2 regions of the Luxibacter massiliensis genome follow, and region 2 is predicted to be linked to the other one. Evidence: a T-box and tRNA genes for the amino acid it is inferred to sense, from the RefSeq annotation. Region 2 holds a T-box; the other holds one or more tRNA genes.
What was found. The T-box of region 2 lies ahead of EFA47_RS12310 (valine--tRNA ligase). A T-box ahead of a tRNA ligase gene usually reads a tRNA of that ligase, here a tRNA-Val.
Positions count from the first base shown of each region.

Region 1: it encodes a tRNA-Val, which carries the amino acid that the T-box ahead of EFA47_RS12310 (valine--tRNA ligase) is inferred to sense. The anticodon was not compared.

Region 1 covers NZ_UWOE01000001.1:2,011,960-2,015,378, reverse strand. The annotation lists gene EFA47_RS09335 (ABC transporter ATP-binding protein) at 1-1,080, shown strand, start outside; gene EFA47_RS09330 (cytidylate kinase-like family protein) at 1,153-1,761, shown strand; tRNA gene EFA47_RS09325 (tRNA-Val) at 2,002-2,074, shown strand; tRNA gene EFA47_RS09320 (tRNA-Met) at 2,094-2,167, shown strand; gene EFA47_RS09315 (hypothetical protein) at 2,393-2,626, shown strand; gene EFA47_RS09310 (C-GCAxxG-C-C family protein) at 3,083-3,419, shown strand, end outside.
Region 2 covers NZ_UWOE01000001.1:2,684,791-2,688,209, forward strand. The annotation lists gene EFA47_RS12310 (valine--tRNA ligase) at 1-1,505, opposite strand, end outside; T-box leader at 1,647-1,906, opposite strand; gene EFA47_RS12315 (glucosaminidase domain-containing protein) at 2,077-2,904, opposite strand; gene EFA47_RS12320 (glycoside hydrolase family 32 protein) at 3,143-3,419, opposite strand, start outside.

The DNA of each region.
Region 1 (3,419 bases), 670 kb from region 2:
AAAGAAAAATTTAAAGAAATGAATGCAAAACTATATGGCTGTGCATGGAAGAGCCAGTTTATGTCAGGTCTGATGCAGCCGCTCATGGGATTTATAGGGAACTTTGGGTATGTGGTTGTATGTATTGTAGGCGCTCTTTTGGCAATAAATAACCAGATTTCCTTTGGTGTTATTGTGGCGTTTATGATTTATATCCGGCTGTTTACACAACCCTTGTCACAGCTGGCAACAGCGGCAACCAGCCTGCAGTCTACTGCGGCGGCATGTGAGCGTGTATTTGAATTTTTAGAGGAAGAGGAAATGAGTGATGAAAGTAATAAAAAAATCCGTCTCGTCACGGCCAAAGGCAATGTAGAGTTTGAACATGTTCAGTTTGGGTATAACAAGGATAAAACCATCATCCATGATTTCTCTGCAAAAGTAAAAGCAGGGCAGAAAATTGCAATTGTAGGGCCCACAGGCGCCGGGAAAACTACGATGGTCAACTTGCTGATGCGCTTTTATGACACTCAGAAAGGGGAAATTCTCATTGATGGCATTCCAATCAGCCAGATGGCACGTAAGGATTTACGCAGCCTGTTCTGTATGGTTCTGCAGGACACATGGCTGTTTGAAGGGACGATTAAGGAAAACATCATATATTCTACGCCAAATGTAAGTGACGGGCAGGTAGTTGAAGCAGGCAAGGCCGTTGGACTGCATCATTTTATTATGACGCTGCCCAAGGGGTATGACACGATGCTCAGTGATAATGCAAGCCTGTCCACAGGACAGAGACAGCTTATCACCATTGCACGTGCCATGGTGGCCAATGCGCCAATGTTGATTTTGGATGAAGCAACCAGTTCAGTGGACACAAGGACAGAGATTCTGATTCAAAATGCCATGGACAAATTAATGGCAGGAAGGACCTCTTTTGTCATTGCCCACCGGCTTTCCATAATCCGTAATTCAGACTTGATTCTTGTAATGAAGGACGGGGATATTATTGAAAGTGGAAATCACGAGGACTTGATGGAGAAAAATGGATTTTATGCAGGTCTGTATAACAGCCAGTTTGAGGATGCAAAGGCTGTGTAACGAAAATTAATTGTATTGTCAGGGTGCACGGCAGATGCCTGTATCCCTGCCGGGAATGAAGGGACAAGGCTTATGAATTATAATTATATTGCTATTGAACGGGAATATGGAAGCGGCGGGAGCAAAATAGGGAAAAAACTGTCCGAGGAAACAGGGATCCCCTGTTTTGGAAGTGAGATATTGGAGGAAGTATCAAAGAAATACAATATTTCTGTCGGAGAAATCCAGGAATATGGGGAAAAGGCCACTAACAGCCTGCTGTATTCTTTATATATGATGGGCCAGATACAAAAGGGCCAGGAAAATGTAGTTTCCATGGAAGGCAAAATTTTTCTGGAAGAACAAAAAGTCATACGCCGTCTGGCCGAAGGGGGAAAAGGGATTTTTCTGGGACACTGCGCCTCAGAAGCATTAAGAGGCCAAAATGGGGTTTTAAACGTATTTATCCATGCACATCCAGATGATAAAAAGGAACGGATACAAAGGGATTATGGGGTTTTGCCAGAGGCGGTTGAGCGGACCATGAGGAGGTTTGATAAAAAGCGCGGAAATTATTTTTATGTAAACACGGCTAGAAGATGGAATGATTTATGGCAGTATGATATTGTGCTGGACAGCAGCAGGCTGGGGATTGGGGGCTGTACCTCTATTCTCAAAAGATGTCTGGCGTCTGAAATATGACCCAGGGGCATCACTGATACGCATCCATAGGGAGCGGCAAAGTTCCTGGCAGGAAGCAGGGGCAATCCATGGATGTTGGTTTTATAGGTGTGTATCTGAACGCCCCAGATACACACCTAGTTTTAAGAACTTAAAAAATGGTGCAAGAAAATTAAAAAAACTGTTGACATTTGATGGAAGATAATAGTATAATAGCAAAGCGAGTTACGGGTGAGACAAACTGTAAAGCGCAGAGTATATGGGGTCTTAGCTCAGCTGGGAGAGCATCTGCCTTACAAGCAGAGGGTCACAGGTTCGAGCCCTGTAGGCCCCATACATCTAAAATTAAATATGGCGGAATAGCTCAGTTGGCTAGAGCATACGGTTCATACCCGTAGTGTCGCTGGTTCGAATCCAGTTTCCGCTACTATTTGAGGAGTCCGTTTTTACGGACTTTTTCTTTTGTACAGAATTATATGATGGGGGCAAGATAGCTGGCTGTTTTGTGGTATCTGGGACAGATGGGTTCCCCTGTGGGGGGGCAGTTTCATAAAAGAAAATCTATAGGAATAATTTGCCATATTCGTACATATAATTTAATAGAGCCTTAATTGGGACACAGAGGTAAAAAGAAACGATAGGAGAGAAAAATATGGCAAGACAAAGAAAACCACTAACAGAGCAGATTGAGATTTTAGACGGACAGATTGCAAAATTGCAGGAGAAGCTAGATATCCTGACAAAGCAGCGGGAAGAGCTGATTGTCAAAAAAAGAGAGGAAGAGCTCAGTGAATTATATAAGTTCATGCAGGATAATCAGATATCTATCCAGGATTTATATGGAATGATACAACCCGGGGAAGAGGATAACTGGCAGACAGCATGATGTATTTTTTGTATATCCGCCAGACAGCGCTGTATTTCAATATGGTAAATAATATCTTATTGAACATTAGTGGTTCAATACGTATACCTCATTGAACATTAGTGGTTCAATACGTATACCTCATTGAACATTAGTAGTTCAATGAGTATATATTTTTAATATGTTGATGAATCTATGGGACGGCCGGAAATGGCCGTCTTTTTAATTACATAGGAAATTCTGCTGGATATCCTATGTAATAACAAAATCACTCTGTGCTGGGCCGCACTGGGGCTTAGTGGGATTATATTGTTCATGGGACCCGCCCCAGGCGGAGAATCCTGCTTTGGCAGAATCCTGTTTGATGGGAGTATATAGAATGTATCTATAAATATATTGATAAGAATAATTTGTGCCTGGCTCAGGCAGAGAGTATAATTGTCGTATAGAATTTTATGAATACTAAGGAGGATCATCATGAAAATTGGAGTAACAGAAATTAGTCCAAGGGCTGTGCAGAGGGTGGCGGAGAAAAAGTTTAAAGGAGGTTATTATTGCTGTGAGGCGCTGATGAGCGCTCTCCGCGATGAATTTAAACTGGATGTCCCGGAAGAGGTTATAGGGATGGCATCGGGAATGGCTGTGGGAGCTGGAAAGTCAGGATGCGTCTGCGGCGCGTTTAACGGAGGTATACTTGGACTTGGCATGTTTTTTGGGCGGACAGAGCAAAACGGCCCCAAAGATCCCAAGAGCGTAAAATGTATGGAGCTGACACATGAGCTGCATGAATGGTTTAAAAAAGCGAACCAGAAAA
Region 2 (3,419 bases):
TCCAGTCCAGAAAATACCATACGTATTACCCAGAAGAAAATAATATCATATCCTGTAACAAGCACATCTGTAGGATAAAAATATGCTAAATCTTCCGTTTTCTCCGGCCACCCCAGCGTGGAAAATGGCCAGAGTGCTGAACTAAACCATGTGTCCAGGGTATCCTCATCCTGTGTAAATTCTGTGCATCCGCAGTGTTCACATTTCCCTGGCATTTCCCTGGCTACTACAAATTCTCCACATTCTTTACAATAATAGGCCGGGATCCTGTGCCCCCACCAAATCTGCCTGGAAATACACCAGTCCTTTATATTTTCCAGCCAGTGAAGATAAATTTTGTCAAAGCGCTCTGGCACAAATTTAAGTTCGCCTGATTTTAACGCCTGGATAGCAGGCCCTGCCAGTTCTTCCATCTTCACAAACCATTGTTGTTTTATCAGCGGCTCCACTGTCGTCCCACAGCGGTCATGAGTTCCCACATTATGTGAATGAGGCTCTATTTTCACAAGATATCCCTTTGCATCTAAGTCCTCTACTATGGCCTTCCTTGCCTCGTACCGCGCCATGCCTGCATATTTCCCGCCCTTATCGTTGATAGTAGCATCATCATTCATGATGTTAATTTCTTCCAGGCCGTGGCGCCTGCCAACTTCAAAATCATTTGGGTCATGGGCCGGGGTAATCTTAACAGCGCCTGTACCAAATTCTTTATCTACATAATAGTCCGCCACAATCGGTATCTCTCGTCCCACCAGAGGCAGAAGAGCTTTCTTCCCTATAATATCCTTGTAGCGCTCATCCTCCGGATGCACTGCAATGGCGGTATCCCCCAACATTGTCTCCGGCCGGGTGGTGGCTATTTCCAAAAACCTGTCTGTGCCAATAATAGGATACTTAATATGCCAGAAGGAGCCTTCCTGCTCTTCATGCTCAACTTCAGCATCAGAAAGAGAAGTCTTACATACCGGGCACCAGTTAATAATCCTGGAGCCTTTATAGATATACCCTTTTTCGTAAAGTTTTATGAACACTTCCTCAACGGCTTTGCTGCAGCCCTCATCCATTGTGAACCGCTCTCTGTCCCAGTCACAAGAAATCCCCAGTTTCTTCAGCTGATTTTCAATGGTCCCAGCATATTCTTCTTTCCATTGCCAGGTTCTCTTAAGGAAACCCTCACGGCCCAAGGCTTTTTTGTCGATCCCCTCTTCCTTAAGCTGGTTTGTCACCTTTACTTCTGTGGAGATGGCCGCATGGTCTGTGCCTGGAATCCAGAGTGCATTATAGCCTTCCATTCTTTTAAAACGGATTAATATATCCTGAAGCGTATTATCCAGCGCATGCCCCATGTGCAGTTTGCCTGTGATATTCGGAGGCGGCATCACCGTTGTAAAAGGCTTTTTGCTCCTGTCTGCCTCTGCATGGAAGTACTTCTTTTCACACCACTTTTCGTATAGTTTTTCTTCAATTTCCTTTGGATTATACGTTTTCGCCAATTCTTTACTCATAGTTTCCTCCTTGTTCTCCCTCACATACCCTGCTTTTTTATTAAGTCCTTACAAATACTTTACCACTCCATTGTAACTGCAAAACAATGCCCTTTTGCTGCATACAGGCTCCAGAATACAAAAACACCCTTTACATACTATGTAAAGGGCGCATTCCACGCGGTACCACCTTTATTCATGCTGCTTTAGGCCACAGCAGGAATTTGTTTAATATCCCTGCTCCCACGCACGCATCTCTTCTGTCCTATAACGCGGACAACTCCGGGATACCTTACTGTACGCTTCGGGCATCCAGTTCAGAAGCTACCTTCCATACTCCTTTTCCTGGAACCATCTTTCAGCCGGTGGACGGTTCTCTCTGACAGGCGGCCTTATGTACTCCTCTTCATCAGCACCTTTATATATTAATAAAATGTTAACTATATATTAACTACAAAATATCATATCTTTCGGGGACTGATTTGTCAAGGAGTTTACGTAATCTTAATATTTATCATATTACACAAAAATCACATTGGCGTCGCCAAGTACATTTACAGCAGCGTATAAATTCCCTAAAGTAGGCCTTACTCTATTCCTTAATCTGCTTTAGTTTGGATATCATATCTACAATCGAATATCCATAATTATCTGCCGTGGCCCACCCATATCCTTCCGGGTTTTCCTGCTGCCCCAGCCATTCTACATAGGGGGCACACCCCTTTGTGACATATTCATAACGGTCATCCACACATTCCTGGCTCAGTGCATCCGCTGTGGCATATGCCTTCAAATGTTGTATCTGCGCCCGGATACCAGTTCTGACATCAGGATAAGAATTGCCTGCCACGCCGCCCCCTGTCGTCCCCAACCCGGCAAAATTAAACTGTTCAATGGATGCATCCCCTCCATACTGCAGCCATCCTGTCTCTTTCATAGTCTGGACAAACGCTACCTCAGGACGGACCCCTTCTGCCACAGCCTCATCGTAGTACATTTGGCAGAATGTTTCTATGCTGTCGGCCCCGCCCTTTTCCAGCGCTTCCTTGGGATATTGCTCACCACTGGATTTAAAATATTCCACCATCTGATCTACCGTCACAGAACTTTTCCCCATAATTGGATACTGCCCATCTGCTATAACCTCTTCTGCCTGCTCCCCACTGTTTTCTACAGTATCTGAGCTGCCATCCTTCTCTTCCTGCCCTTCCGATTGTGAAGATTTATCCTCCTTGGCCGCTGCATTTTCCTCCTCGGCCTTTTTTACAGCCTCCTGCCCGGATGCCGGAGTTTTTTCCCCGTCCTTTTTACTCAGCATCCCCTTGCCTGCAGCTATGCCTATGATGACGACCAATAAGACTGCCAGTGCGGCCTCCAGTAAAATTTTCATTTTATTCTTGTCCCAATTTTTAAAATCCATAAACCCCATCCTTGTCCCCAAATTAAGTTTACTTCCCCAGCTCGCCTCAGACGGCCTTACATCTGCCGTCCACTTGTCCCCCGTTTAAGGATATCCTGGGGCTGCCTTATTGAATATTCGTAGTTCAATAAGTATACCTTACAATATATGCAGTCCAAATGCAAGTATGAGGAATTTCTCAAGGATGGCACCCTCTTCTTCTGTAAATGCAGGCTGGGTCTTACCTGCCACAGCCATATTATAGTATGTTCTCAGGGACTATATATTTCATAGGATTCATCTCCCAGTATGTGGCTGCCTCTGCCCCCTTCTCTATGCAGAAACTGCTCGCCCCGCTGTCCGTATAAAACCGGGTTGTGAATACCTCTTCCCCTCCATTTAAATATATCTCCAGGCAGGAGGTATCTGCCAGTATACGGATTGCATTGCATTTCTCCAAATATACACTGCGTTTCCTTCTGCCGCACCCCAGATCACATTCCTTTAAAAACTCTAGTGTAAAGTAATGATCCACA